Regions from separate parts of the Paraburkholderia sp. A1RI_3L genome, predicted to be linked through region 1. Evidence: predicted binding sites of a transcription regulator. Region 1 holds the regulator's gene; the other holds the start of a gene.
What was found. The regulator HrcA, encoded in region 1, represses chaperone genes, less so after heat shock. The targets are predictions, from matches to a motif close to TTAGCACTCNNNNNNNNNGAGTGCTAA.
Positions count from the first base shown of each region.

Region 2: groES (co-chaperone GroES) is a predicted target of HrcA. The motif match lies at 14,171-14,197, and genes of this name have one in related genera.

Region 1 is NZ_JARCHA010000002.1:646,123-661,710, reverse strand. Features, by position in the region: gene PXJ20_RS09095 (YhdP family protein) at 1-592, opposite strand, end outside; gene glnE (bifunctional [glutamate--ammonia ligase]-adenylyl-L-tyrosine phosphorylase/[glutamate--ammonia-ligase] adenylyltransferase) at 785-3,580, shown strand; gene recN (DNA repair protein RecN) at 3,618-5,285, opposite strand; gene PXJ20_RS09080 (NAD kinase) at 5,315-6,217, opposite strand; gene hrcA (heat-inducible transcriptional repressor HrcA) at 6,528-7,547, shown strand; gene hemH (ferrochelatase) at 7,684-8,751, shown strand; gene PXJ20_RS09065 (RNA-binding S4 domain-containing protein) at 8,843-9,250, shown strand; gene PXJ20_RS09060 (hypothetical protein) at 9,222-9,383, opposite strand; gene grpE (nucleotide exchange factor GrpE) at 9,754-10,329, shown strand; gene dnaK (molecular chaperone DnaK) at 10,904-12,859, shown strand; gene dnaJ (molecular chaperone DnaJ) at 13,155-14,288, shown strand; gene pabB (aminodeoxychorismate synthase component I) at 14,313-15,588, shown strand, end outside.
Region 2 is NZ_JARCHA010000006.1:387,236-402,823, forward strand. Features, by position in the region: gene rfbB (dTDP-glucose 4,6-dehydratase) at 1-936, opposite strand, end outside; gene PXJ20_RS19065 (symmetrical bis(5'-nucleosyl)-tetraphosphatase) at 1,119-1,973, shown strand; gene PXJ20_RS19070 (NAD-dependent epimerase/dehydratase family protein) at 2,007-2,945, opposite strand; gene PXJ20_RS19075 (lysophospholipid acyltransferase family protein) at 2,982-3,818, opposite strand; gene PXJ20_RS19080 (dihydroorotase) at 3,849-5,129, opposite strand; gene PXJ20_RS19085 (aspartate carbamoyltransferase catalytic subunit) at 5,198-6,238, opposite strand; gene pyrR (bifunctional pyr operon transcriptional regulator/uracil phosphoribosyltransferase PyrR) at 6,397-6,912, opposite strand; gene ruvX (Holliday junction resolvase RuvX) at 6,909-7,343, opposite strand; gene PXJ20_RS19100 (YqgE/AlgH family protein) at 7,340-7,921, opposite strand; gene PXJ20_RS19105 (hypothetical protein) at 8,226-9,650, opposite strand; gene PXJ20_RS19110 (rubredoxin) at 9,938-10,108, opposite strand; gene PXJ20_RS19115 (hydroxymethylpyrimidine/phosphomethylpyrimidine kinase) at 10,353-11,228, shown strand; gene cysC (adenylyl-sulfate kinase) at 11,317-11,904, opposite strand; gene groL (chaperonin GroEL) at 12,119-13,762, opposite strand; gene groES (co-chaperone GroES) at 13,808-14,098, opposite strand; partial or broken gene PXJ20_RS19135 (transposase) at 14,599-14,953, shown strand; gene PXJ20_RS19140 (hypothetical protein) at 15,005-15,505, opposite strand; partial or broken gene PXJ20_RS19145 (reverse transcriptase N-terminal domain-containing protein) at 15,587-15,588, opposite strand, start outside.

The sequences.
Region 1 (15,588 bases):
GGCGCCCGTCGCGCCAGCGCAGCGTGCCGCCGCGCAGCACGATGGCCTGCTGGCGCAAAAGCCAGGTGCTGAACGCGTCGTTGCCGGTATGGGCCGAGGGAATCGGCACGCCGGCCACCGAGAGCGAGCCGCCTTGCGAGCGGGCAACCAGCACGTCAGGCCGGTCCACGATCAGGCTCGACAGGCGCGGCGCGAGCGTCACCAGCGAGAGCCACGAGACCGTGGCCGTGGCATGCGGCACGTTCAGTGCGGTCTGGCCGTTGTGGTCGCGAATGGTGAGGTTGGTGACGTCGATGCCGGGCTGGAAGCCGAGCCAGTGCGGCGAAAGCTTGCCGATACGCAGTTCGGCGTGAATTTTGTCGGAGACGAGCGTTTCGATGCGCGGACGGAACGTATCGATGCGCGGCAGCACCACGTAGCGCAGACCGAGAATGAGCGCCGCGGCGATGAAGTAGAGCACCACCGCAATGGCGAGCACGACACGCAACGTGTGCCGCAGCGCGACATGGTGGTGCTCGACGGGGACGCGTCCGTTCGCCCGGCTGGCCTGTCCGGCTTCGTACGGACCGGCGGATTCGTTTCGCTCGGACATGCTGCGAGGGGGGCGGTATGGTAGCTTTGCGGTCTAACGACGAAATGTAACACACGGGTGCGCGGCTCACGACATCCGGCAAACCCTGCGCCATCGGCGCCGGCGCGGGGATTGGCGGACCACGGCGCCAGCCTGCCGACGCGTCTTCCTCACCCGCTCGTGACCAAGCAACGAACGAGCCCGGAAACCTCCATGACTGATGCAAACCTCCTGAGTTCCGCCGCTTACTCCCACTATGCGTCGCGGGCGCTGGCGAGCCGCCCGGAACTCGCCGGGCGCGTCGCGGCGCTTGCCGCAACGCCCGTCACGCGCGAGCGCATCGAGGCACGCTTCGATGCGCTGTCCAGCGAGGTCCGGGGCGGCGCCGCGGCGGCGCTGACCGACGATCAGCTCAAGAAGGTGCTGCGCCAGTTGCGCACCGAGGTCTTCTGCGCCGTGATGGAGCGCGATCTTGCGTTCAATGCCGACGTGGCCGAGGTCACGGGCACGATGACCGATCTCGCCGAGGTGGCGATCCAGCGGGCGCTCGCCGTCGTCACCGCGGATCTGGAGGCGCTCTACGGCGAGCCGCGCGGCCCCGAAGGCGAGCGGCTCACGCTCGGCGTGGTGGGCATGGGCAAGCTGGGCGGGCGCGAACTCAACGTGTCGTCGGACATCGACCTCATCTTCGTCTACGAGGACGACGGCGAGACGGCCGGCGGCGAGCGCGCGCCCATCGCCACGCAGGAATTCTTCACGCGCGCGGGCAAGCGGCTCATCGCGGCGCTCAACGACGTCACGGCGGACGGCTACGTCTTTCGCGTCGACATGCGGCTGCGGCCGAACGGCGACGCGGGGCCGCTCGCGTGCAGCCTCGGCATGCTGGAGGAGTATTTCTACGTGCAGGGCCGCGAGTGGGAACGCTACGCGTGGATCAAGGGGCGGCTCGTTTCTGAAGGCCAAAGCGCATCGGCCCAGCGGCTCGCGCAACAGCTCGACGCCATCGCGAAGCCGTTCGTCTACCGGCGCTATCTCGATTTCGGCGTGATTAGCGCCATTCGTGCACTGCATCTGCAGATTCGCCAGGAAGCGCAGCGGCGCGCCTCCATGCGACCCGAGAAGGCCGACGACATCAAGCTCGGGCGCGGCGGCATCCGCGAGATCGAATTCAGCGCCCAGGTGTTCCAGCTGATTCGCGGCGGCCAGGACGCGGATTTTCGCGTGCGTCCCACGCTGGCCGTGCTGCGGCACGCGACGGCGCGCGGTCTCATTGCGCCGTCGGTCTGCGCGGAACTGACGGAGGCCTACCGGTTCCTGCGGCGCCTCGAGCACCGGCTCCAGTACCGCAACGACGCGCAGACGCACGCCATGCCGGTGGACCCCGAGGAGCGCGCGGCACTCGCCACGACGATGGGCTTCGCCGACTACGCCGCCCTGATGGCCGCGCTCGACGCGCATCGCGAGAAGGTGGAGCGCCAGTTCGACCAGATCTTCGCCGACAAGGTGAACGGCCACGGCGGCTGTGCCGCGCCCGACGACGGCGCCGCCGCCTGGGTCTGGAGCAGCGCGCTCGCGGACGACAGCGCCGGCGAGGCGCTCGAGGCGCGCCTCGCGGACCTCGGTCTCGCCGAGCCCGCCGACCTGCTTGCGCGGCTGCGCGCCATCTGGCAGTCGCCGCGTTACCAGGGGTTGCCGGAGCACAGCCGCCAGCGCTTCGACAGCGTGGCCAAGCGCGCGCTGGACGCGGCGCGCACCATCGACCAGCCGGAGCGGCGCACCGCCACGCTCGCACGCTTCTTCGATTTGCTCGAAACGGTGGGCCGGCGCGGCGCCTATCTGGCACTGCTCTGCGAGTATCCGCATGCGCTCGAACGCGTGCTCTCCGTGCTCGGCGCGTCGCGCTGGGCGGCCGGCTACCTGATTCGCCACCCGCAATTGCTGGACGAACTGCTCGACGACGAGGCGATTGCGAGTCCCTTCGACTGGCCGGAATTCAAGCGCACGCTGCGCACGCGCCTTGCCGCCGCGGACGGCGCCGAGCAGCAGATGGACCTGCTGCGCCACGCCCACCAGGCCGAAGTGTTTCGCATTCTGTTGATCGACCTGGCGGGCAAGCTCTCGGTCGAGCACGTGAGCGACCGCCTCTCCGAACTCGCCGACGCCGTGCTCGACGTGACCATCGAAACGGTCTGGGCCCAGTTCGCGAAGCGCCATCGTGAGGTGCCGCGCTTTGCCGTGATCGCTTACGGCAAGCTAGGCGGCAAAGAACTCGGCTACGCGTCGGACCTCGACCTGATCTTCCTCTACGACGATCCCGACGAGGCCGCACCCGACATCTACACGGCCTTCACGCGCCGGCTCATCACGTGGCTCACCATGGCCACGGGCGCGGGCACGCTGTTCGATGTGGACCTGCGGCTGCGACCCAACGGCGAATCGGGCCTGCTCGTCACGGACCTCGATGCGTTTCGCCGTTACCAATTGCGCGAAGGCGACGCCGCCAATACGGCGTGGGTGTGGGAGCACCAGGCCCTGACGCGCGCACGTTTTTGCGCGGGCGACGAACAGATCGGCAGGGCTTTCGACGCGATCCGCCAGCAGGTGCTCACGATGCCGCGCGAGGCCGCACCGCTCGCGAAGGAAATCGTGGAGATGCGGCAGCGCGTGGAAGACGGACACCCGAACCGCAGCGAGCTGTTCGACCTGAAACACGACCGCGGCGGCATGGTCGACATCGAATTCCTCGTGCAGTACTGGGTGCTGTTGCACGCCGGGCGCGATCCCGAACTTGTGCGCAACACGGGCAACATCGCGCTGCTTCGCGAGGTGTCGCGGCTCGGCATCATGAGTGCCGACGAGGCCGAGACGGTGGGCGCCGCCTATCGCACCTACCGCAAGCTGCAGCATCGGCTGCGGCTAGACGGAATGGAGAAGGCGAGGGTGGAGCCGCAGCGTGTGGAGACCGAGCGCGCCGCAGTACTTGCGTTGTGGAAGCGGGTGTTCGGATGAAGGCCGGGCGCCGGCCTTCTTCTTCGGGCTATGGCGGTTACGCCGCCAGCATTTCCTTCGCGTGACGCCGCGTGGTGGCCGTGATTTCGAGTCCGCCCAACATGCGGGCCACTTCCTCGACGCGGCTTGCGCGGTCGAGCGGATTGACCGAACTCACCGTGCCGCCGTTGCCGTCGGCGGCCTTGGCAACCTGGAAATGGTGATCGCCGCGCGCGGCGACCTGCGGCAGGTGCGTGACGCAGAGCACCTGGCGGGCCCGGCCGAGCTGATGCAGCAACCGCCCGACCACTTCTGCCACGCCGCCGCCGATGCCGGTATCCACTTCGTCGAAGATCAGCGTGGGCGTGGGGCTTGCAGCGCTGGCGATCACGGCGAGCGCGAGGCTGATGCGCGCCAGTTCGCCGCCTGACGCCACCTTCGCGAGCGGCCGCAGCGGCACGCCCGCGTGACCGGCCACGCGAAATTCGACCTGTTCCAGCCCGTGTGCGCCGCCCTCCGCCAGCGGCACGAGGGCCACTTCGAAGCTGCCGCCTGCCATCGACAATTCCTGCATGCCGGTCGTCACGGCCGCGCCGAGCGCCTTGGCCGCCTTGGCGCGCGCCTTCGAAAGCTGCTTCGCTTCGGCGAGGTAGCCTTCTTTGGCCTTTGTCTCGGCGGCGCGCAGCGCGTCGAGGTCGGCGGCTGCGTCGAGTGCGGCGAGTTGCGCCTGGCGCGCTTCGTGTTCGTCGGGCAGCGTTTCGGGCTGCAGACGGAATTTGCGCGCCATGGAATGCAGCGCGTCGAGCCGCTTTTCCACCTGGGCGAGGCGGTCCGGGTCGAGTTCGAGCCGCTGGGCATAGTGGGTGAGCGAGTAGGCGGCTTCCTGCAGCTGGATCGCGGCGGGTTCGAGCGCCGCGAGCGCGTCGTTGAGCGCAGGATCGATCTCGGCGAGGTCGCGCACCTTCGAGACGATAGAGCCGAGCTGCGAAATCATCGCGTCGTCGGACTCCGAAAGCGCGGCGAGCGCACCCTGGACGCCCTCGATCAGATTGGCTGAATGCGAAAGCCGCCGGTGTTCGGCGTTGATCTCTTCCCATTCGCCGGGCTGCGGGGCAAGCTTGTCCAGCTCGGCGAGTTGCCAGGCGAGGCGCTCGCGTTCCAGTTGCAGTTCGCGGTCGCGCGTCTGGGCCGTTTCGACCGCATTCGATGCGTCGCGCCAGGTGCGCCAGGCGCGGCCTGTTGCGGCGGCCAGATCGGCGAGCCCGGAGTGCGTGTCGAACAGCTCGCGTTGCGCGTCGGGACGCATCAACAACTGGTGCGCGTGCTGACCGTGGATGTCCACGAGCATTTCGCCTACTTCACGCAGTTGCGTGAGCGTAGCCGGTGTGCCGTTGATGAAGGCGCGCGAGCGACCGCTGGCATCGACCACGCGGCGCAGCAGCACCGTGCCGCCCTCGCCTTCGTCGCCTTCGGCGGCAAACGCCTGGTCGTCGAGCCAGCGTGCGACGAGCGGGTGGGCGTCGAATTCGGCGGTGATGTCGGCGCGCGTTTCGCCGGTGCGCACGACGCTCGCGTCGGCGCGGGCGCCGAGCGTGAGCGCGAGCGCGTCGATGAGAATGGACTTGCCGGCGCCGGTCTCGCCCGAGAAAACCGTGAAGCCGCTGTTGAACTCGAGATCGAGCGCGGCGACGATGACGAAGTCGCGTATCGAAAGGTGGCGGAGCATGGTCTGGGTTCTGGCTTCTGCGTGTGGAGTCAGTACAGCGAGTTGTCCTCGAGCGACGGATGTTCGTTCCAGTGCAGCTTCTGGCGCAGCGTAGCGTAGTGGCTGTAGCCCACGGGATGCAGGATCGGCACCGTATGGCGCGAGCGGCGCACCTCGATGGTGTCGTTCAGTTGCAGCGCCGTGAACGACTGCATGTCGAAATTGACGTTGACGTCCCGGCCCGCGACGATCTGGATGCTCACTTTGCAGCTGTCGGGCAGCACGATAGGGCGGTTCGAGAGCGCGTGCGGCGCGATGGGCACGAGCACGATGCCCTGCAGCTGCGGATGCAGGATCGGCCCCGACGACGACAGCGCGTAGGCTGTCGAACCAGTCGGCGTGGCGACGATCAGGCCGTCTGAGCGCTGGTTGTACATGAAGCGGCCATCCACGTGTACGCGCAGTTCGGCCATGCCTGAAAAGCCGCTGCGGTTCACCACCACGTCGTTGAAGGCGATGGCGTGATAGATGGGATCGCCGTCGCGCGTGATGCGCGCCTCCAGCAGCGTGCGCTCCTCGCGCTCGAAGCTGCCGCAGAGCATTTGCGGCACGACTTCCTGCATGTCGGTGAGCGGAATGTCGGTAATGAAGCCGAGCCGCCCAATGTTGACGCCGATGAGCGGCGTGCGGTACGGCGCGAGCTGCCGTCCGATGCCGAGCATGGTGCCGTCGCCGCCGAGCACCACCGCCACGTCGGCGCGCGCGCCGATTTCCGCCGGGCGCAGTGCCGTATAGCCGGTTGCCCCGATATCCTGTGCCGTCTCGGCCTCGAACACCACGTCGAAACCCCGTTTCGCGATGCACGAGGCGAGCGCCGTCAGCGGCTCGGCAATGCCGGGCGTGTTGCTGCGCCCGACGAGCGCCACGGTCTTGAACTGGCTATTGATCTGCATGCCGGCATTACACCATAGTCAGGTCGCGAAAAGAACCGTGCGCAGCCGCCGCGACAGGGCCTGCAGCACGCGGTGTGACGGGGCCGCCGGGCCTTGCACGATTATCGCTAGAATGGTGATGTGTTGATGACAGGGCAAGAAGTCATGTCGATGTGGAGGCAATGCCTTTGGCCAAGCGTTGCGGGCGCTCTCAGAGCGAGCGCAACGCAGCCAGTGCACCCGCGGCAGGTGCGCGGACGTGCCGCAACGCCGGGCGTGCGCACGTGCGCCGGCTCCCGGGCGACATGGCGTTGAGCTAAAATTTCGCGTCATGCTAGATCCCCGCGCACAAACCCTCCTCAAAACGCTGATCGAGCGATACATCGCCGAGGGGCAGCCGGTCGGCTCGCGCACGTTGTCGCGGTTCTCTGGCCTCGAACTCAGCCCAGCGACCATTCGCAACGTGATGTCGGATCTCGAGGAGCTCGGCCTCGTCGCCAGCCCGCACACCTCCGCGGGCCGCATACCGACGCCGCGCGGCTACCGCCTGTTCGTGGACACCATGCTCACCGTAGAGCCAGCCGGAGACGAAGAAGCTGTCACGCGCGCGGTGAAAACCACCCTGAAGCCCGGCGAACCCCAAAAGGTGATTGCCGCCGCGGCGAGCGTGCTGTCGAATCTCTCGCAGTTCGCGGGCGTCATACTCACGCCGCGGCGCAGTCACGTCTTCAAGCAGGTGGAATTCATGCGCCTGTCCGACAAGCGCATCCTGCTCATCATCGTGACGCCGGAGGGTGACGTTCAGAACCGCATCATGGCTACGCAGCGGGACTTTTCGCCGTCCGAACTCATTGAAGCGTCCAATTACATCAACGCACACTTCGCGGGACTCTCGTTCGACGAGGTGCGCCGCCGGCTGCGCGAGGAAATCGACCAGTTGCGCGGCGACATGACGGCTCTCATGCATGCCGCGGTGACCGCGAGTACCGACGAAGTCGAACCCGGCGAAACCGTGGTGATTTCGGGTGAGCGCAACCTGCTCGAGGTGGCTGACCTCTCCTCGGACATGGCCCGTCTGCGCAAGCTTTTCGACGTATTCGACCAAAAGACCAGCCTCCTTCAGTTGCTCGACGTTTCCAGCCATGCGCAGGGCGTGCAGATTTTCATCGGCGGCGAATCCAATCTCGTCCCTATCGAGGAGATGAGCGTCGTGACCGCGCCGTATGAGGTGAACGGCAAGATCGTGGGCACGCTCGGCGTGATCGGTCCTACGCGCATGGCCTATAACCGCGTGATTCCGATCGTCGACATCACCGCCCGCCTGCTCTCCACCGCGCTCAGCCAGCAATAAGCGCATAGATCCCATCATCCGCGATGCCCGTGCGGCGCGCCATCGGCCGGATGGCGGGGTGTCCCCACAGGGGCCGCTGGCTATAATGAAAACTTTCCAACCGGATCTCCGCGCCACGCGGCAGACCTTCTCGCCTATGCGCTTCGATCTCGAGCGGCCTTCGCAGTCTGCCGCGTCTCATCGCGTTGCGGTGCTGCTCATCAACCTCGGCACCCCGGACGCGCCCACGCCGCGCGCCGTGCGTCGCTACCTCGCGCAGTTCCTCTCGGACCCGCGCGTGGTCGAGATTCCCGCGTTGGTCTGGCAGGTGATCCTGCGCGTGTTGATCCTGCCATTCCGGGGTTCGGCGTCTGCAAAGAAGTACGCTTCGGTGTGGATGCCGGAGGGCTCGCCGTTACGCGTTTTCACGGAGAAGCAGGTGGAGGGGCTGCGGCAACTGCTGCACGTCAACGACTATGCCGTGATCGTGGACTACGCGATGCGCTACGGCACGCCCGGCATTCCGGCTGTGCTGAACCAGCTCAAGCTCGCGGGCGTCGAACGGATTCTGCTGATGCCCATGTATCCGCAGTATTCGTCGTCCACCACTGCCACCGCCTTCGACGACGCATTCACCGCACTGCGCCGCATGCGCAACCAGCCGGAAATTCGCACGGTTCGTCATTACTGTGATCATCCGGCCTATATCAGCGCGCTTTCCGCGCAGATTCATCACTACTGGAACGCACACGGGCGGCCCGATTTCGCTGCTGGCGACCGGCTGGTGCTGAGCTTTCACGGTGTGCCGAAGCGCACCATGGACCTCGGCGACCCTTATCATGACCAATGCCAGCAGACCGCGAGCCTCCTGATGCATGCACTCGGTCTTCAGCCGGTGGAGTGCCTCGTCACGTTCCAGTCGCGATTTGGTCGGGCGGAATGGCTTCAGCCTTACACTGCTCCCACGCTGAAGGAGCTCGGTTCGGCCGGTGTGAAGCGGGTTGACGTGTTTTGCCCCGGCTTTACAGCTGACTGCCTGGAAACGATCGAAGAGATCGGCATCGAAGGGCGTGACGAGTTTCTCCACGCCGGCGGCAAGGCGTTTCACCGGATCCCTTGCCTCAACGCAGCGCCGGCATGGATTGCGGCGCTCGGCGAAATCGTGGCGCAAAACCTTCAGGGTTGGTCGGTGCAAGCCGCCGTACCGGCAGGCGTAGCGGCATGAGGCATGCTTTACCGGAAGTTCGGCCGGTGCCAGCCGTAGCCTCCTGCAATAGCGGCCATCGTTGCCGTGCGGCAGAACTTGAATTCCCCGTATGAAAGACAAGATTTCGACTGATCCGTCCGCTCGGACGCGTGTGGACAAGTGGCTGTGGGCTGCACGCTTCTTCAAGACGCGCTCGCTTGCCGCCGATGCCGTGGCGAAGGGCCGGGTGCGGATCGACGGTGCGCCGGTGAAGGCGTCGAAGGACGTCCGCGTCGGCGACCTGATCGACATCGACATCGAGCGGGTCGTCTGGCAGGTCGAGGTACGGGGAATTTGTGACGTCCGCGGGCCGGCCAGCGTGGCGCAAACGCTTTATGCGGAGACGGACGACGGCCGTGCGAGGCGCATGCAGGAACTGGAGCGGCGCAAAACGTTTCGCGAACCGGCCGCGGCGCTGCACGGCCGGCCTACGAAGCGGGACCGCCGGACTATCGACAAACTTTCAGGTGGGGATTGAAGAACGACTCGATCGTTGCGTGAACGACGCCGTACTCCGTCGTGTTCTCCGTGACGGCCCCGGACATGCAGATGGTGGTGGTCCCCGCGATGAGTACCAGCGCGACCACCGATATTGCGAAGGTCAGTTTCACGGTACTCCCCTCGGTCATTCAGGTCGGATCAGGTCGGAAAGGGGCCGAAGACAGGCAACCCTCTGACGGGCGGCATTGCTGCGCCGACATCAGGGTAAACGTGTCCTGCGAGCGCATGAGTTGCAGTGTAGGTCAGCGCCCGAGGCCGCTCAATCTCAATCTGCGGGCGCCGAAGTAATGGTTGTTACCGTGCGTTTCGATGGCACGGAGGCGGTGCAAAAAGTGAGGCTGGTGACCTTGAAATCGCCAATTCGGCCCCCATGTGCACCGCCTGTGAGCGAATGGGTTGTTGCTTTTCCGCAACCGCATGACTGCGTGCGGAAGGGCCACACATTTATTCAGGCATTTATTTTTGACGACTTTCAGCGACATGGAAAACACGCAAGAGAACCCGACGAGCCAGAACCCGACGACGCCCGAAGACGCCGCTCGTGAGGCGGCCGTGGCGGGAGCGGATCAGAGCCCGCAGCCGGCTGCCGAAAACGCGGCAACTGGGGCCGAGGCTGCGCTTGCTGAAGCGCAGGCGAAGATCGTCGAACTTCAGGAAAGCTTCCTGCGCGCGAAGGCCGAAACGGAAAACGTACGGCGCCGCGCTCAGGAAGACGTCGCGAAGGCTCACAAGTTCGCAATCGAGAGCTTCGCCGAACACCTGTTGCCCGTGGTGGATAGCCTCGAAGCGGCCACGACGCACGAGTCCGACGACATCGCCAAGGTGCGTGAAGGCGTCGAGCTCACGCTGCGGCAGCTGACGGGCGCACTGGAGAAAGGGCGCGTGGTGGCCATCAATCCGGTGGGCGAGAAGTTCGATCCGCACCGGCACCAGGCCATTTCGATGGTGCCGGCCGACCAGGAGGCGAACACTGTCGTCTCGGTGCTGCAGAAGGGCTATACGATCGCGGACCGCGTACTGCGTCCGGCGCTCGTGACGGTGGCGCAGCCGAAGTAAGCAGCGCGAGCCACGGGACCGGAACGTTTCTGCCGCAAGCGTGCATGACCTTCGATTCCCGGCTTTGGCTGCCTTCGGCATGCCAGGGCCGAGAGCCGGGAAGCCGGGCGCGGCATTTGCCGCGGCACGTGACCCGCTCGCTGGTTCCGTTGCCTCGGGCCACGGCTGCATCGCCGCGAAATCATGAAGAGCGGTCGTCGCTTCGTGCTGCAAGGCGTACCGGCCTTGGGGCTTCGTTTACCGGGCCATGGAGCCTGACCGCGCGACCGGCTGCCACGTGCCAGGGCAGTTCGAAGCGGTGGTATCTGCGGGTCGCGCGAAAAATGAGAAAATCCGCGCCGCCGGTGAAGAACCTGCGGCCGGCGAGCCGGTATCAGGCGGGCTGGCATCCGGTGGGCGCCGCGGTGGCGCTGGCGATTGAGAAAAATTAAAGACCGCATCGCCTTTGAGGTCTTGAAAACGATGCGGCGGCACTTACCTTGGGTGCAGTGAAGGATTGAAGGCCGGCTGCCTCGCGACAGGAAGCGCAACAGGGCAGCCAGCAACAGCGATCGAAATCAGGAGATTAGTAAAAATGGGCAAAATCATCGGCATCGACCTCGGTACCACGAACTCTTGCGTGGCGCTGATGGAAGGTAACCAGGTCAAGGTGATCGAGAATTCGGAAGGCGCGCGTACCACGCCGTCGATCATCGCTTACCTCGACGAGAACGAAGTGCTGGTGGGTGCGCCGGCCAAGCGTCAGTCGGTCACCAACCCGCGGAACACGCTGTACGCGGTCAAGCGCCTGATCGGCCGCCGCTTCGACGAGAAGGAAGTGCAGAAGGACATCAACCTGATGCCCTACAAGATCGTCAAGCACGACAACGGCGACGCCTGGGTGGAAGCTCACGGCCAGAATCTCGCGCCGTCGCAGGTTTCCGCCGAAGTGCTGCGCAAGATGAAGAAGACCGCTGAAGACTACCTCGGCGAGCCGGTCACGGAAGCCGTGATCACGGTTCCCGCATACTTCAACGATAGCCAGCGCCAGGCCACCAAGGATGCGGGCCGCATCGCGGGCCTGGAAGTCAAGCGCATCATCAACGAGCCGACGGCAGCGGCGCTCGCGTTCGGTCTCGACAAGTCCGAGAAGGGCGACCGCAAGATCGCGGTGTTCGACCTGGGCGGCGGTACGTTCGACATCTCGATCATCGAGATCGCAGACGTGGACGGCGAAAAGCAGTTCGAAGTGCTCTCGACGAACGGCGATACGTTCCTGGGCGGTGAAGACTTCGACCAGCGCATCATCGATTACATCATCGGCGAGTTCAAGAAGGAGCAGGGCGTCGACCTCTCGAAAGATGTGCTCGCGCTGCAACGCCTGAAGGAAGCGGCTGAAAAGGCGAAGATCGAACTCTCGTCGTCGCAGCAGACCGAAATCAACCTGCCGTACATCACGGCTGACGCCTCGGGTCCGAAGCACCTGAATCTCAAGATCACGCGCGCCAAGCTGGAGGCGCTGGTCGAAGACCTGATCGAGCGCACCATCGAACCGTGCCGTATCGCGATCAAGGACGCAGGCGTGAAGGTCGGCGAAATCGATGACGTGATCCTGGTCGGCGGCCAGACGCGTATGCCGAAGGTGCAGGAGAAGGTCAAGGAGTTCTTCGGCAAGGAACCGCGTCGCGACGTGAACCCGGATGAAGCCGTGGCCGTGGGCGCCGCGATTCAGGGCCAGGTGCTCTCGGGTGACCGCAAGGACGTGCTGCTGCTCGACGTGACGCCGCTGTCGCTCGGTATCGAGACGCTGGGCGGCGTGATGACGAAGATGATCAACAAGAACACCACGATCCCGACGAAGCACTCGCAGGTGTATTCGACCGCGGACGACAACCAGTCGGCCGTGACGATCAAGGTGTATCAGGGCGAACGCGAAATGGCGGCGGGTAACAAGCTGCTGGGCGAGTTCAATCTGGAAGGCATTCCGCCCGCACCGCGCGGCCTGCCGCAGATCGAAGTGACCTTCGACATCGACGCGAACGGCATCCTGCACGTCGGAGCGAAGGACAAGGCGACCGGGAAGGAAAACAAGATCACCATCAAGGCGAACTCGGGTCTCTCGGAAGCCGAGATCGAAAAGATGGTGAAGGACGCCGAGGCGAACGCCGAAGAAGATCACAAGCTGCGCGAGCTGGCCGATGCGCGCAATCAGGGCGACGCGCTCGTCCACAGCACGAAGAAGGCGCTGACCGAATACGGCGACAAGCTCGAAGCAGACGAGAAGGGCAAGATTGAAGCTGCGCTGAAGGACCTGGAAGACACGCTGAAGAACGCGTCGACTGACAAGGCGGCGCTCGAAGGCAAAATCGAGGCGCTGGCTACGGCTTCGCAGAAACTCGGCGAAAAGATGTACGCCGACATGCAGGCCGCCCAGGGCGCGGCAGGCGCAGCAGCCGGTGCTGCGGGCGCTTCGGCCGGGGCATCGGCGGGCGCGAGCCAGCAGGCGGACGACGTGGTCGACGCCGACTTCAAGGAAGTGAAGAAGGACTAAGGCCGCCGGGTTCAAGTAACGATCCGTGATGCCGCGCACCGCAAGGTGCGCGGCACGGCAGCAGGATAGCCGGCGCGTCGCCACAGCAGCGAATGCGTACGGTATTGCAAGCGCCTGGCGAGCCTTTCGGCTCCCCGGGCACATTTGTTTTCTGGACGCCGTTCTCGGAACGGCGTGGCGGGCACTGCAATGCCGGCCGCGCCGTGCCACGAAGAGGCGGCAGGACGGGTCGCGAGACTCCAGCAATCACAAGGAGCGGCCGTGCGGCGATGCGCACGGCTGGTGTTGAACCGATATGGCGAAACGGGATTACTACGAGGTTCTGGGCGTCGCGAAGAATGCGAGCGACGACGAAATCAAGAAGGCTTATCGCAAGCTCGCGATGAAGCATCACCCCGACCGCAATCCGGGCAACAAGGAAGCGGAAGAGCAATTCAAGGAAGTGAAGGAAGCCTATGAAATGCTCTCGGACTCGCAAAAGCGCGCGGCGTACGACCAGTACGGGCACGCGGGCGTCGATCCGAACATGGCGGGTGCGGGCGCGCAAGGCTTCGGCGGTTTCGCGGACGCGTTCGGCGACATCTTCGGCGACATCTTCGGCCAGGCCGCCGCGGGTGGCGGGCGCGGTCGCGCGGGCCCGCAGGTCTATCGCGGCGCCGATCTGCGCTACAGCATGGAAATTACGCTCGAGCAGGCGGCGCACGGCTACGACACGCAGATCCGCGTGCCGGGCTGGATCTCGTGCGAGGTCTGTCACGGCTCGGGCGCAAAGCCGGGCACCAAGCCCGAAACCTGCCCCACCTGTAACGGTTCGGGCGCGGTGCGCATGTCGCAGGGCTTCTTCAGCATCCAGCAGACCTGCCCGAAGTGCCACGGTACGGGCTCCTACATCCCCGATCCGTGCACGCACTGTCATGGCGCCGGCAAGGTAAAAGAAACGCGCACGCTGGAAGTGAAGATTCCGGCTGGTATCGACGACGGCATGCGCATCCGCTCGGCCGGTAACGGCGAGCCGGGCATCAACGGTGGACCGTCGGGCGACCTGTACGTCGAGATTCATATCAAGGCGCACCCGGTGTTCGAGCGCGATGGCGACGACCTGCATTGTCAGATGCCGATTCCGTTCACCACCGCGGCGCTGGGCGGCGAGATCGAGGTGCCTACGCTCGCGGGCCGCGCGAGTTTCACGGTGCCCGAGGGCACCCAGTCGGGCAAGACGTTCCGGCTGCGTGGCAAGGGTATCAAGGGACTGCGCTCGAGCATTGCCGGCGATCTGTACGTGCACGTGCAGGTCGAAACGCCGGTCAAGCTCACGGACCAGCAACGCGAACTGTTGCAACAGTTCGAGAAGTCGCTCGTCGAGGGGGGCGCGCGGCACAGTCCCCAGAGCAAAAGCTGGTTCGACCGGGTGAAGAGCTTCTTTGACTGACGGGTAGCCCCGGCTGGCGGCGCTATGACCGATGAAGACCGCGGCGCGGCGTTCGCGCTGCTCGACGACTGCGACTCGACGGGCGCGCACCGCACGAGCCGCCTGTACACGGGCTTCGTGCACGAGCGCGCGACAACAGACCCGGCGGCGCTCGATGAACTGTGCGCTGCCGTGGTTGCCGACACGCGCGCCGGCCTTCACGCTGTCGTGCTCGCGGACTACGAGTTTGGCCGCAACCTCCAGCTGAAATCGAAATCGACGCAGCGTGGCGATGCCGCGCTGCGTTTTTTGTTGTTCGAGCGCTGCGAGCGGCTTTCGCGCGACGAAGCCGACGCGTGGCTCGCAGAACGCGATGGCGGTGCCGCTGAACCGTCGATTGCCGGTACCGCGAATGTGCGCGAAAGCGTGGACGATGCGCAGTTCCATCAGGCCATCGCCGCCATCCACGAAGCGCTGCGGGCTGGCGACTCCTACCAGGTCAACTATACCTACCGGCTGACATTCGACGTATTCGGCTCGCCGCTCGGGCTGTACCGGCGGCTGCGCGCGCAGCAGCCTGTGCGCTACGGCGCATTGGTCGCGTTGCCGCAGGACCGCTGGGTGTTGTCGTGCTCGCCCGAACTCTTCGTCGAAAAGGCCGGGGACACGCTGCGTGCGCGTCCCATGAAGGGCACCGCGCCGCGTTCGGCCGATCCGCACGAAGACGAACACGGCGCCCGTTTTCTCGCGAGCGACCCCAAAAACCGCGCCGAAAACGTGATGATCGTGGATCTGCTGCGCAACGATCTTTCGCGCATTGCGCAAACGGGATCGGTGAGTGTGCCGGCGTTGTTCTCCGTGGAGCCCTACCGATCCGTGTGGCAGATGACCTCGACCGTGACCGCGCGTCTGCGCGAGGGCGTGTCATTTGCCGGTGTGCTGCGTGCGCTGTTTCCGTGCGGCTCCATTACGGGTGCGCCCAAGCATCGCACGATGGAGTTGATCGACACGCTCGAAAGCACGCCGCGCGGGCTCTATACGGGCGCCATCGGCTGGCTCGATGCGCCGGCGAGTGGGACGGGAGTCGCTGAGGCATGCGGCGACTTCTGCATGTCGGTCGCGATCCGCACGCTTACGCTTGCGAACGCAAACGCAGCCGGTCTGCGTCGCGGCACGCTGGGCATTGGCGCCGGCATCGTGCTCGACAGCGTGGCCGCCGATGAACGCGCGGAGTGCCGGCTGAAAGCGCGCTTCCTGACCGAGGCCGATCCGGGCTTCCAGCTCTTCGAAACGATGTTCGCCACGCGCGAGGACGGCGTGC
Region 2 (15,588 bases), on a different contig from region 1:
CGGCCGCCAGCCGAGTTCCCGTTCGATCTTCGTGGCATCGATGGCGTAGCGCTGGTCATGGCCGGGTCGGTCCTTGACGAACTCGATCTGCGATTCGTATCGGGCGCCTTCGCCCGCCGGCCGCAACTCGTCGAGCAAACCGCAGATCGTGCGCACGACCTCGATGTTCTTCTTCTCGTTCCATCCGCCGATGTTGTACGTCTCGCCCGGCGTTCCCCGTGCAAGCACGGTACGGATGGCTGCGCAATGATCGCCGACATAAAGCCAGTCGCGCACGTTGGAGCCGTCGCCATAAACCGGCAGGCGTTTGCCCGCCAGCGCGTTGATGAGGGTGAGCGGAATGAGTTTTTCGGGAAACTGGTAAGGACCGTAGTTGTTGGAGCAGTTGGTGGTCAGCGTCGGCAGGCCGTAGGTGTGGTGGTAGGCCCGCACGAAGTGATCGGACGCCGCCTTGCTCGCCGAGTACGGGCTATTGGGCGCGTATGCCGTGACTTCGCTGAACGCCGCATCGGCAGGCCCGAGGGAGCCGAATACTTCGTCCGTGGACACGTGCAGAAAACGGAACGAATCCCTTTCGCCGTCGCTGAGGCCGCCCCAGTAGGCACGTGCCGCTTCGAGCAGCGTGAACGTTCCCACCACGTTGGTCTGAACGAATTCGCCCGGACCGTGAATGGAGCGGTCCACGTGGCTTTCGGCAGCGAAGTGAACGACGGCGCGTGGCTTGTACGTCGAAAAGAGCGCATCCATTGCCGCACGGTCGCAGATGTCTTCGCGCACGAACACGTGCCGTTCATCCGACGACAGCGGCGCAAGCGTTTCGGCGTTGCCCGCGTAGGTCAGTTTGTCGACGTTTACGACCGGCTCGTTGCCATCGCGCAGCCAGTCGAGCACGAAATTGGCGCCAATGAAGCCCGCACCGCCTGTCACCAGAATCATTCCATTTCCTCTGAATCGATACTGCCTCGCCTGTCCGACGGTACAGGCGGCAGCGAAACCACGGTACTGCGCTGGAGAAGCTATTATGTCACGCTGCCGGCCCGCTCCAGCGCTCGCTCAGACTGCATTCTGCGTGCCTTTTCGGACCGTATTTGTGCGTTTCCGCTCAATTCCCCTGGCCAATGACTTCTCACCTCACCCCGCCGCCCAGCCCCATCGCCTTCGGTGATCTGCAAGGCTGCCGCAGCCAGTTCCGGCAATTGCTCGAGAAGGTTGCCCCTTCGCCCGACACGCCCCTCTGGTTCGCCGGCGACATCATCAACCGCGGCCGCGAATCGCTTGCCACGCTGCGTGACGTCATCGAACTGGGCGATCGCGCGACTACCGTGCTCGGCAATCACGATCTGCATCTGCTGTCGGTATCGGCGGGCATCCGCAACATCAAGAAGGGCGACACGATCGCGGAAATTCTCGCCGCGCCGGATGCGGCGGACCTGCTTCACTGGATACGCCATCGCCCCATCGCCCATTTCGAGAACGGCACGTTGCTCGTTCATGCGGGCGTGCTGCCGCAATGGGACGTCGCCCTGACACTGGAACTGGCCGACGACCTGCAGCGCGCGCTGCGCGCTCCGGACTGGAAGGAAACGCTCGCCGGTCTTTACGGCAACAAGCCGAGCCGGTGGTCGTCCGACCTGAAAGGGATAGACCGCCTGCGCATCACCTGCGCCGCGCTGACCCGTCTACGCTTTTGCACTGCGGACGGCGCGATGGATTTCACCTCGAGTGGTCCGCTCGATGCCGCGCCGCCCGGATGCCTGCCCTGGTTCGACGTTCCCGGCCGCAAAACGGCCAACACGACCGTCGTCTTCGGTCATTGGGCCGCCCTGGGCCTCACCATGCGGGACAATCTGATCGGCCTCGACACCGGGTGCGTCTGGGGCAACCAGTTGTCCGCAGTACGTCTCACGAACGAACCCGGCGCAAGGACGGTCGTGCAGGTGGAATGCTCGGGGTGCCGCGCCGAGTTCGAGTGACCGCGCGCCGGCCCCACTCCAGCCACCCCACCCTTACGCCGGGCCGACCATCCACTTGATCGTTTCAGCGAAGTCGATGGGCTTCACGTCGGGCACGAGGCTGCGCAGCCGGGCCGCGGACCCGACGAGCACCTTCACCTCGTTCGCCCTCACGAACGCCGGATTGACGCGCACCTCGAGATCGTGACCCGAGGCTTCGCGCACCATGTCGATAACCTCGTGCAACGTACGCGCGTGTTCGCTACAGACGTTGACCGTCTGCCCGCACGCCGCCTCGGATTCGAGCAGCGCACGGTAAGTCGCGGCCACCACGCGCACATCGGAGAAATCGCGCGCCACGTCGAGATTGCCCAGTTCGATGAAGGGCTTGCGCTGCACGAAGTGCGAGACGATCTTCGGCACAAGGAAGCGGCTTTCCTGGCCGCGGCCCGTGTAGTTGAAGGGCCGGGTCATGACGATCGGCAACCGGTCGAACCACGTGCGCACGAGATGCTCCATCGCGAGCTTGCTTGCAGCGTAGTGGTTCACGGGCGCCGGCATCACATTCTCATCGACCACGCCCGCCGCGTTTCCGTACACGTTCGCGCTGCTTGCCATCAGAATCTTTTGGGGCTGCACGCCCACGTCGACACAGGCCTGCAAGAGATTCAGCGTGCCCAGCACGTTGACGCGATACATGTCGAGCGCGTCGTCGTGTGCAACAAAGCTGATCGCCGCCAGATGCACGATGTGCGTGGGGCGCACTTCGCCGATCACGCGGCGGCACGCCTCCAGCGACGTGATGTCGAGCACATGCTCGTTCGCCTCGGCGGTATGCGTGTGGCCGACCGCGCCAACGACCTCATACCCGGCACGCTGCAACTCGTCGCGAACATACGCGCCGGTGAAGCCGCGAGCCCCGGTGATCAGTACGCGCCTGCCCGTTTGCTCAGAAGGAAAGCCCAATTTCTCTACTCCCAGATACCTGTTCATCAGTTGCAGCACGCGGCGCGATTGGCCCGCGCCGCCTCATCCCGCGGCCAGCGTATCGCTGCCTGGCCCGCTCTCGTGCGCAGCCTGCCCGGAGTCGGGCGCCTCGGTCGTTTGCTCCCGCTCCGTCGCTCCCCTTGCCCCGCCCTGCAATGCCTCCAGCGCCCGCTTCACGGAAGCCTCGGCTTCGGCCGCAAGCGCACGCCGGTCCGCGCCCGGCGCGAGCGCCTCGCCGATATAGACGTGCGCCGTGAGCGGACCCGCGCGCAGCAATGCATCGAGCGACTGGCCAAGCGATACGTCGTCAATGTAAGCAGGCGCCACGGACTGCCGTCCGTTCGCCTCCTCATACATCAGACAGACGGGCTGCACCGGCCGCGACGCCGACACCGGCGCCTGGAACAGGTTCGAGTGAAACGGCAGCACGCCGCGGCCGTCCGACGTCGTGCCTTCGGGAAATACGCACATGCGCGCGCCGCTGTCGAGCCGCGACGCCAGCTCGTGCATGATGCGCTTCGCGTCGCTGCGCTTCTCGCGGTGGATGAACACCGTGTCGAGCTTGTGCGCGAGCCACCCCACCACCGGCCAGTTGCGGATCTCCGCCTTGGACACAAACGGCGTAGGCCGCCAGGCGTTGATCACGTAGATGTCGATCCACGACACGTGGTTGCTCACCACCAGCACGCCTTCGTCGAGCCGCGCGGCGTCGTTGTGCACGACGAGCCGCACGCCGGCGAGGCGCAGCAGCTTGAGCGACCAGGCGCGCGTCAGCTGCGTGCGCGTTTCGGCCGAGGCGCGCGAAAAGCGCGTCGCGACGGTCCACATGCCGTGCAGGAGGTGAAGCACGATCCTGATCTTGCGAAACGCGATCTTCATGTTCAGTGCCGTCGAATCGATTCTGCTGGGTCAGCGTTGCTGCTCGAACGCCACGTGCCCCGAGACGATCGTCGCGCGCACGCGCGCCGGCAGCTCGTAGCCGAGGAACGGCGAGTTGTGTCCCTGGCTCTTGAGCGTGCGCGGGTCCACGCGCCAGTGCGTGTCGGGATCGAACACGCACACGTCGGCCACGTCGCCCACGGCGATACGTCCGGCCGGCAGTTTCAGCACGTCCGCCGCGCCAGCCGTGATGCGGTCGAGCGCCTTCGCGAGCGGCACGCCGGCCTCGCTCGCCCACTTCACGGTGAGCGAGAGCAACAGTTCGAGGCCTGTCGAGCCGGGCGTCGCTTCGGCGAACGGCAGCAGCTTTTCGTCGTCGTCCACGGGCGTGTGGTCGGAGCAAATCGCGTCGATGGTGCCGTCGATCAGCCCCGCGCGAATCGCGTCGCGATCGCGCTGCTGGCGCAGCGGCGGATCGAGCCGGAATTGCGAATCGAAGTAGCCGATGTCCATGTCGATCAGATGCACGTGATTGATCGTGACGTCGCAGGTCACGGGCAACCCTTCGGCCTTGGCCGCGCGCATCAGGCTCACGCCCGCCGCCGACGAGATATGCGCCAGATGCACGCGCGCACCCGTCACCCGCACGAGTTCGAAAATGGTGTGCAGCGCGATGGTCTCGGCGGACACCGGTACGCCCGAGAGACCGAGCCGCGACGCCAGCGCACCGCTGGCCGCCACGCCACCCTTCGCGAGATACGCGTCGAGCGGACGCAGCCAGGCGGTGTAGCCGTACGTGCTCGCGTACTGCAGCGCACGCAGCATGACCTGCGTATCGACGATAGGCTGGTCGGCCTGCGAGAACGCCACGCAGCCGGACTCGGTGAGCTCCACCATCTCGGTGATCACCTGGCCCTTGAGGCCCACCGTGAGCGCACCCAGCGGATACACGTGCGCCTGGTTGAGGTTGCGCGCGCGGAACTTGAGCATCTCCACGAGGCCCGGTTCGTCGAGCACCGGGTCGGTGTCGGGCGGACACACGAGGCTCGTCACGCCGCCTGCGAGCGCGGCGGCCATTTCCGATTCGAGCGTGGCCTTGTGCTCGTAGCCGGGCTCGCGCAGCCGCGCCGAGAGATCGACGAGACCCGGGGCCACCACGAGGCCGCGTGCGTCGATGGTCTTCGCCGCGTGGAAGTCGGCGGGCGCGTTGCCGAGCGCGACGACCTTGCCCGCCGCGATGAATACGTCCTGCTGCTGTTCGGTGCCGGCTGCCGGATCGATGACCGTGCCGCCCTGAATATGAATCTTCATGCGCTGCCTTTGTTATGCGTGCCCTGGCGGTATCGTGGCGGTGTCGCCTCGAAATGCGTGTGTGGAGTTCAGTCGTTGTTGCCCGCGACGATGCCCATCACCGCCATGCGCACGGCGATGCCGAACGTCACCTGGTTGAGGATCACCGACTGCGGGCCGTCGGCCACCTGCGAATCGATTTCCACGCCGCGATTCATCGGGCCGGGGTGCATGACGATGGCGTCGGGCCGCGCAAGCGCAAGGCGCTCCGGCGTGAGGCCCCAGCTCTTGAAGTATTCCTGCGCGGAAGGCAGCAGCGCCCCGCTCATGCGCTCGTTCTGCAGCCGCAGCATGATGATGACGTCGACGTCCTTCAGCCCCTCGTCGAGGTTGTGGAACACGCGCACGCCCATCTGCTCCAGATTGCCCGGCAGCAGCGTGCGCGGACCGATGGCGCGCACTTCCGGCACGCCGAGCGTGGTGAGCCCGTGGATGTCCGAGCGTGCCACGCGCGAGTGCAGGATGTCGCCCACGATCGCCACGCGCAGTTGCGTGAAATCGCGCTTGTAGTGGCGAATCGTGTACATGTCGAGCAGGCCCTGCGTGGGGTGCGCGTGCCGGCCGTCGCCGGCGTTGATCACGTGCACGTGCGGCGCGCAGTGCTCGGCGATCAGGTACGGCGCACCGCTCGACGCGTGGCGCACCACGAACATGTCCGCGTGCATCGCGGAAAGGTTGTTGATGGTGTCGAGCAGCGACTCGCCCTTGCTCGTGGACGACGCGTTGATGTTGAGGTTGATGACGTCTGCCGAGAGACGCTTGGCCGCGATCTCGAACGTGGTGCGCGTGCGCGTGGAGTTCTCGAAGAACAGGTTGAACACGGACTTGCCGCGCAACAGCGGCACCTTCTTGACCTCGCGGTCGGTCACGCTCACGAACTGCGCGGCCGTATCGAGAATGTGCGTGACAATGGCGCGCGGCAGCCCTTCGATGGTCAGCAGATGCTTGAGTTCGCCGTTCTTCGTGAGTTGCGGGTTGCCCTTCAGGAAACCGTAGCGGAATCGGTCGCCGGCAGCGTCCGTGCCGCTGGGGTCCGCAGGATTTCCGGGTGCCGCGGTGGAGGTGTTCATGGATGATGTGCCTGATTCAAACGGGTATTTCGAGATGCCTGCCCGCGCGGCGCGCAAACGTACACGCTGGCCGGCGTCAGATCGCCGGGCTCATGATGCGCGTCACGCGGAGCATCATGAAGCGCGCGAACGCCGACGGCGGCATGCGCATGTTGCCTTCAAGCCTGCCGCGGTTCGGTGTGGAACGTGAAGCGGCCGTCGTCGCCATGTGCGAGCACGAGCGTGGCGTCGGCGGACACGTCCACCACACCGCCCACGAAACGTGCGGCCACGGGCAGCTCGCGGCCACCGCGATCGGCCAGCACGGCGAGTTCGATGGCCGCAGGCCGGCCGTAGTCGTACAACTCATTGATGGCCGCGCGCACGGTGCGGCCGGTGTACAGCACGTCGTCGACGAGCACGATGCGGCGATCGTCCACTTCGAACGGCAGCGACGTGGGGCTCGCCTGCGTGTGCAGTCCCTTCTTGGCGTAGTCGTCGCGATGCAGTGCCACGTTCACGACGCCCCATTCGGCCACGCCGAGGTCGCGCGCGAGGCGCTCGGCAAGCCACGCGCCGCCGCTGTAGATGCCGGCCAGCACGGCGCCGTCGGCACGGCCCAGTTGATCGCCATACGCGGCACGAATCTGTTCGAGGACGCTGCGGTAGAGCGCCTCGGCGTCAATGGAACTCATAGCGGATGATCGGAAAGTTCGTCCAGATACTGCTGGAGAATGATGGAGGCCGCTTCGGCATCGAGCTGCCCGGTGTCGCCGCCGCGCTCGCGAATCTGAGCTTCGGCGTCTACCGACGTATATCGCTCGTCCACCCACACGACAGGCAGATTGAAGCGTCCGTTGAGCTGATTGCCGAAGCGCTTCGCCTGCTGTGTCATGGCGTGCGGCGTGCCGTCCGGATGCGAGGGCAAACCAACCACGAGGACGTCCGGCTTCCACTCGGCGATCAGCTTGCCGATGGCCTCGAAGCGGTAATCGCGGTTGCGGTTGGGGAGCACGGTGAGCGGCCTGGCACTGCGCGTAAGCGAGTTGCCGAGCGCGACGCCGATGCGCTTCTCGCCGTAGTCGAACGCCAGCAGCGTTGCCTCACGGCCGCTCGCCACGCTCATGCGTGACCCGCCTCGCCCGAAAGCATCGTCGAAGAAATGCCGAGCAGCGCGAGTGCTGCTTCGAAGCGCTCTTCGGCGGGCACGTCGAAGACGATCTTCGGATCTGCCTCGACCGTGAGCCAGCCGTTCTTCGAGATTTCCTCTTCGAGCTGGCCGGCGCCCCAGCCTGCATGACCCAGCGTGAGCAGAAAACGCTCGGGACCTTTGCCGTTTGCGACCGCCTCGAGCACGTCTTTGGACGTGGTCATCTCCAGCCCGCCGCCCGGCACCAGCATGGTCGACGTGTAGCTCTTGCCCTCCAGCGGCTCGTGCAGCACGAAGCCACGCTCGGTCTGCACGGGGCCGCCGAAGTAGACGGGCACATGCAGCAGCGGCTCGATCTCGAGCTTGAGATCGATGCGCGAGAAGAGCGCTTGCAGGTCGATGTCAGTGGGACGATTGATGACGAGGCCGAGCGCACCGCGCTCGCTGTGATCGCAAAGGTAGACCACCGTTCCTGAAAACGTGGGATCGGCCATGTTGGGCATGGCGATCAGGAACTGGTTGGTCAGATTGATGCGATCGTTACTCTTGGACATGGTTCGAATTTTAGCAAAGACGATGCGGGATGGCGGCAGCCGGGCCGCAGTCTGCGGCCTTGCGCGGCCTCACGCGATGGCTGGGGGCCGCGATACTTTCCGCTGCCTGCACGATCCTTTTTTACGGAATATCTAACGCTCACTGTATCACGCGCGTGTGCTTTCAATGTGCAAGGCACAGCCCTTCGCGAGGCTTGTGCCGCGCAGGGCTGCAAAGGCCGTTTCAGCGTCTGCTTTCGCCGCGTGTGCCCGTCGCATGCGTGCTGGATGCTTGCCGCATGGACGATGCGCGCATTCCATGCGTTCAGCCGCCGCCCTGCTCGATCGCACGGGCGAGAGCAGAGAGCGCACTGCTGCTGTCCGGCGGCGCGACGCCTGCAGCGGTCTTGAGCAGCATGGCACGCAAGGCTTCGCAGCCTTGTTCGAGGGCGCGGACGTCCGGCGCTTCGACCACCACATGCGAGCGCACCGCCGGCGTGGCCACGCCCGCATACGCCGTGCGCCGCCAGGCGAGACCTAGCGCATCGGCCATGAGCGCGACGTGACCGAGCCCGAGCGCACAGGCCGCCGCGCCGACGCGGTACGCCGCATCGCCCGCCTGGAGTGCCGCGCCGGGATCGGCCTTCTCCGGACGGCTCGCGGTGCGGGCGTACTCGTTGAGCGCCGTCATCGACGCATCGGCCGTCTGCAGAAAATCTTCATACGCCTGGCCACTGATGGTGAGCACCCCCAGTTCCCGGTTGTCGTCGCGCGGTGCCGCCACGCTACCCGCCTGCTGGGACGCCCCTTCTTCCCACAGCGCTTCGGACGCCTGGGTTGCCGCCACGTGCCAGTCCACCGTGAGGCCATAGTCGTGCAGCAGTTCGACGTGGTCGGCGTCCTCAGCTGCAGCGCCGAAGAGCGCGTAGTCGCGCCACAGCAGCGCGAGCGTGGACCGCACCAGCGAGCGCGGGGCAAGCTGCACGCCGCGCGCCTGGTCGGCCAGCGCGAGGTTGCAGCGCGCATAGAAACGTCGCGCGTCCGCTTCACCTGTCGCGTGGCGGCTCGCACGCAAGGCCCGCCCGCACGCCGAGGCGAGACGCCAGAAGTCGTAGGGATCGGCGCCGGCGAGTTCGGCGAGGCACGCGTCCATCTCGTTGAACGCCGCATCCGCCCACGCGGCCGCGGCACGGCTGCCCGCCGTCTGCGTCTTTAACGCGGGCAGCAGCGCAGCCTCGTAACGGGCCCGCATGTGGGCAATGCGTTGCGCCGGCTGCGGCCGCATCGTCGAGGGCGGCACCGGCCGGGCAACAAGCGCGTAGTCCTCGAACGAGATGGTGAAACCGGGCGTATGCGGCGCGAGCACCTGGCACATCGCATGCAGACGGCCGTAGAGCGCCGGCGAGCACGACAGTTCACGCAGGTTGTGACGCGCGAGCGCCGCACGGAAATCACCGAGCGCAGCCGACGCGACGCGGGGCGCGCCGCCTTCGTCGAGATTCGCGGCATCAGAGTTCGCAGCCAGCGCCAGAGGCGAAACGAGCAGCAGCGTGTCGACGAAGCGGTGAGCCGACAGCCAGCCCGCTTCGCGCAAGGCATGCGCCGCGCGCAAGAGCGGCCCGGCGCAATCGCCTCCCGCCTCCAGGGCGCGCTGCGCGTCGGCGAGCGCCGTTTCAGCGGCACGCACGGCGCCACCGCGCGGATTGGGCAAGGCGTCGAAGGTGGCGGGAAGGGTCGGCTGGAAGGTCATGAGAGGGTGGCGGGAACGCGCGCGGATACGAATTCGTACGCAGTGCAGCGAAACGATGGCGTGTGCCTGCCTCTACACGCAAGCGCACGCAGACGCGCCCCTGCCCGTGGCCGGCACGTCGCAGATCGGGCATGCGTGGCCCGGTACGGATCGGCTCGCGCAGGTACGATGACGAACTCCCTTTGCGATGCGGCAAACGCGTTGCGTGCCGGTGCCGGGTCCGGCGCCCAGGCCCCACGTGTCACGCCGACGGCGCGCGCGATATCGGGCCGCAGGCGTGGCCCGGATCAGATCTGAACCATCTCGAAGTCTTCCTTGCGCGCGCCGCACTCGGGACAGGTCCAATTGATCGGGACATCCTCCCAGCGCGTGCCCGGTGCAATACCTTCTTCTGGCAATCCGGCTTCTTCGTCGTAGATCCAGCCGCAGATCAGGCACATCCAGCTTCTATATTCCATTCTTATGCCGCGTCGAAAAGTCCAAAAATAACCGGAAAAACGGGAGCCATGATGGTACCTTTTTTCACCGTGCCGGGCGAGACCGGCGCGGTTGCCCACAAGCGCGGGTGGCACCGATCGTTCGTGCAACGAGGCAAAAACCCAGCCGCAATGCGGCCGCGGGACGCATAATTGAGCCATTCGCAAGCCCCGCCCGCATGGCGTGCGAACCTTGCGCCCTCCCAATCATTTCCCTCCTACGTTCATGTCCAGCGACACCCCTCCGATCGTCCTCACCTTCGGCCTTTCCGATCCCACTGGCGGCTCCGGCGTCCAGGCGGACCTGATGACACTCGCCAGCATGGGTTGCCACGGCGTCACGGTGTTGACCGGCTACACGGTGCGCGACTCGGCCAGTTGTGACGAGGTGACCGGGCTCGATCCGGACACGGTCGCAACCCAGGCGAGGATGCTGCTCGAAGACATGCCGATCGCCGCATTCAAGGTGGGCGCGGCGGCTCGTGCCGAAGTGGTGAGCGCGATCGCGGAAGTGGTTGCCGACTACGACGACGTTCCGCTCATCCTCGCGCCTGACTTCACGCTCGACGACGAACACGTGCTCGCCGCCGACGAACTGCGCGAAGCCATTGCCGACCTGCTTGCGCCGCAGACCACGCTGCTGATCGCGGACAGCGCCACGCTGCTCGCGCTCGCACAACCGGACGGCGACGCAGAGGCACCGAGTCTCGACGCGGCGATCTCGCATCTGCTCTCGCAAGGCTGCGAGTACATTCTCTCGATGGAAACGGGCTCGCACCGGCTCGTCAATACGCTCTTCAGCGAAGACGGGCAGTTGCGCCAGGACACCTGGGACCGCGGTCCGCAGCGCATCATGGGGCTCACGGATACGTTGGGCGCGGCCGTCGCCGCGCTGCTTGCGAACGGCCAGGAACCGCCCGAAGCCGTGCGCGAGGCTCAGGAGTATCTCTATCAGAGCACGCGCAGTGCGTTCCGGCCGGGGATGGGTGCGTATCTGCCCGATCGCTTCTTCTGGGCGCGCAGCAATGACGACGAAGAGACGCCCAAGGCCGGCGACGCGGCCGGCTCGGGCTCGTCAGGCGAAGCCAGGCATCATCATTGAGAACGGTTTTGCGGCGTTCGGAGCGGTTTTGAGCGAACGCTGACTGACTGCTGCAGTCGCAGTCGGCGCTTTTGCGCCGCGGGAAAAATCAGGTGCACGCGGCCCGTTTTGCTTCGCGGCGACCCCGCACCCCCTTACCCAGCCGAAGAACGATCGTGGCGACCGCGCCTTCGACGCGGCACGCCGATGTGTCGATCACGAGTTCCGGCTCGACCGGCGGCTCGTAAGGCGACGACACCCCGGTGAACTGCTGGATCCGGCCCTCGCGCGCCTGGGCGTACATCCCCTTCGGATCTCGTTCGGCGCAAAGCTGTGGCGGTGCGGAGATGAACGTTTCGATGAAACCGTCACCGACGATGGAGCGCGCCAGCGCGCGCTGCTGGGCGAATGGCGAAATCGTGGCCACGATCACGACGTAGCCTTCCCGCTGGAAGAGCTTCGCGAGATGCGCGATGCGGCGAATGTTTTCGATGCGATCGGCTTCCGAAAAGCCGAGGTCCGAGCAGATGCCTGCGCGCAGCGTATCGCCGTCGAGCACGATAGCCTTCGCGTTGAGGTTCTGCAGCGTCTCGAACAACGCCTGTGCAATCGTCGTCTTCCCGGCGCCTGGCAGACCTGTCATCCAGACGACCGGCCGGGGTGCGGCTGCTGTCAAGCCATCATCGTTCGTGTTCACGGCAGACCCTACGGTTGTATTACATCCGTACTTTAACGTTTGCGCAGACGTTTTCCGTCGCCGCTTCAAAAATATGTCCATTACAGAATATTTCTCAAACGGATACGCTGGCAGGCGTCAGAAACGACAAAACCCGCCGAAGCGGGTTTTGTCTCGACAACGCGGAGAGCCGAAGCTCCCCGGCACTTCCATGTAATGCGGGCTTGCGCCGTTATTACATGTCCATGCCCATGCCGCCCATGCCGCCGGGCATGCCGCCACCGGCCATCGGAGCGTCTTCCTTCGGCAGTTCGGCAACCGCTGCGTCCGTCGTCAGCAGGAGGCCGGCAACCGATGCGGCGTTCTGCAGCGCGGTGCGCGTCACCTTGGTCGGATCGACCACGCCGGCTTCAACCAGGTCGCCGTACTCGCCGGTCGCTGCGTTGTAGCCGTAGTTGCCCTGGCCTTGCGCCACGGCTGCCACCACCACGCTCGCTTCTTCGCCGCCGTTCGTGACGATCTGACGCAGCGGCTCTTCCATGGCGCGCAGCACGATCTTGATGCCCGCTTCCTGATCGGGGTTCACACCCTTCAGGGCGGTGATCGCAGCACGTGCACGGATCAGCGCAACGCCGCCGCCCGGGACGATACCTTCTTCAACGGCAGCGCGGGTTGCGTGCAGCGCGTCTTCCACGCGTGCCTTCTTTTCCTTCATTTCGACTTCGGTCGCGGCACCCACCTTGATCACGGCCACGCCGCCAGCCAGCTTCGCGACGCGCTCTTGCAGCTTCTCGCGGTCGTAGTCCGAGGTGGCTTCCTCGATCTGCGTGCGAATCTGCTTGACGCGCGCTTCGATGTTGCGGGCTTCGCCAGCGCCGTCGATGATCGTCGTGTTTTCCTTGCCCACTTCGATGCGCTTTGCCTGACCCAGCTCGGCCAGCGTTGCCTTCTCGAGCGACAGACCCGTTTCTTCCGCGATCACCTGGCCGCCGGTCAGGATCGCGATGTCTTCCAGCATCGCCTTGCGACGGTCACCGAAGCCCGGAGCCTTGACAGCCACCGTCTTCAGGATGCCGCGGATGTTGTTGACCACGAGCGTTGCGAGCGCTTCGCCTTCGATGTCTTCAGCGATGATCAGCAGCGGACGGCCAGCCTTGGCAACCTGTTCCAGCACCGGCAGCAGGTCACGGATGTTCGAGACCTTCTTGTCGTGCAGCAGCACGAACGGGCTTTCCAGGACGGCGACCTGCTTGTCCGGGTTGTTGATGAAGTACGGCGACAGGTAGCCGCGGTCGAACTGCATGCCTTCCACGACTTCCAGCTCGTCGGCGAGCGACTTGCCGTCTTCCACCGTGATCACGCCTTCCTTGCCGACCTTGTCCATGGCTTCCGCGATGCGGTCGCCGATCGACGTGTCGCTGTTAGCCGAGATCGCGCCGACCTGAGCGATTTCCTTGCTGGTCGTGCAGGGCTTGCTGATCTTGCGCAGCTCTTCGACAGCTGCCGCGACGGCCTTGTCGATGCCGCGCTTCAGGTCCATCGGGTTCATGCCCGATGCGACGTACTTCATGCCTTCGCGAACGATGGACTGAGCCAGCACGGTAGCGGTCGTCGTGCCGTCACCTGCGTTGTCGCTGGTCTTGGAAGCCACTTCCTTGACCATCTGGGCGCCCATGTTCTGCAGCTTGTCCTTCAGCTCGATTTCCTTCGCGACCGACACACCGTCCTTGGTGACCGTCGGGCCGCCGAAGCTGCGCTCGAGCACCACGTTGCGGCCCTTCGGACCCAGCGTGACCTTCACTGCATTGGCGAGAATGTTCACGCCTTCGACCATCTTCGAACGGGCGGAATCGCCGAACACGACGTCTTTAGCTGCCATCTTGTAACTCCTTGAATCTCTTTGGTGAATATGGACCGTGCAGGCTTACTTGTTGACCACGGCCATGATGTCTTCTTCGCGCATCACGAGCAGTTCCTGGCCGTCCACCTTGACGGTCTGGCCAGCGTACTTGCCGAACAGGACGCGATCGCCGACCTTCACGTCGAGAGCGATCTGGGCGCCCTTGTCATCGCGCTTGCCCGGGCCGATCGCCAGAATCTCGCCTTGATCCGGCTTTTCAGCAGCTGCTTCGGGAATCACGATACCCGAGGCGGTCTTGGTTTCCTGATCCAGACGCTTGACGATCACGCGATCATGCAAAGGACGAAGGTTCATACAAACTCCTCTCTTCGAGACTTGAAGGACACTCAAGAAACCCGGCCTGGCAGAGCCAGGCCGGAGATGTTGTTAGCACTCTCGTGCGGTGAGTGCTAATTATATGGACGGGTGGTGACAAATTCAAGAACGGGGGACGGGTGTCGAGATTCACTCAACTTGGAACTTTGTTCGCTTAAGTTTGAACGGATGGTTGGTCGCAGAAGCCCCAAAACATCGCAATTTTCATCACAATAACAATGACTTACAATGAATCTACGTCGCTACGAGCGCGTTCTTTGCTAGCCGAATCATAGTGAGTTAGCGCGTCTCCGGTCCCGTGTACAGACCTCTGCACACGATATAGGGAATTCCCTATGTTTGTTCCCCCTCTCGGAACGCCCGTTCACGCACGCCAACCAACAGCAGCGCAAGCACTAACAGGCCCGGGTCGATGCTGGACCGGCCAGCCTTTCGTAGACATCTTCGAGCCATAATTTATGGCAACCGAGGAGGTCAGCATGAGCGGCAAGCGGTACACGGATGAGTTCAAGATCGAGGCAGTCAAACAGGTAACCGAACGGGGTCATTCGGTGGCGGATGTGGCGCAGCGGCTGGGCATCACGACCCACAGCCTTTACGCCTGGAAACTGAAGCTCGGCAGGTCCGACGTCGTGCGGAAGGCGAAGCCGGATCAGAGCGCCGAGGTTCAGCGACTGAAGGCAGAGCTCAAACGCATGACCGAGGAGCGCGACATTCTAAAAAAAGCCGCGCGTACTTTGCAAAGGGATAACGGCAAGGTACGCGTTCATGCGAGCCCATCTCGGCGAGTTCCGCCTGCACTCGATGTGCCGAGTCCTTGGCGTGCATCGCAGCTGAGGCTAGCCTAATTTCCGTTCCAAGATTTGATGCGCGTTTCAGGTGCTTTCAGGTCCTGGCGGCCGGACGGGCAGCGCGCGGTCCAATACCCAGGGAACCGAAAAAGACAGCAGTTGGCTCGTCCCTAAAATCCGGCACGAATCTGAAGGACCGGATCAGGCCGCCATGCACGCGAAGAATGTCGCGCCCGACTATCCGCTCGACACCCGCCTTCGTGTATAGCGGGCTGCGGACCTCCAGATCGACCGAGATGGTCTCCCCCTCAACAGATCTTTGAATCTCTGTCAACCTGGCCTTCGGCTCAACCACCGTGACAGCAATGTAATGCGCGAGGCAGGTCCGGTTGTCCATCGACGGAGTGCAGCCGATGAAATCGGACCGCTCGACATCCGGCGCGATAAGGGAACGGACGGTGTCCATGTCGGCGTGGTGGACGGCCGACACGTAGTGGTCGAACACCTCGCCGGGCGTAGCGGCCGTACTGGCCACCGAGGGCTCGATAACACCGATGGGCGCGCGCAACAGAAACAGCCTCAAGAGAGATTTCATCTTCAGATCCTTTTTTCGGGTATTGCAATACCGTTGTGCCCATTGTGATCACGGTATTCGACCTCGGTTCGAAAGAGCGGTTC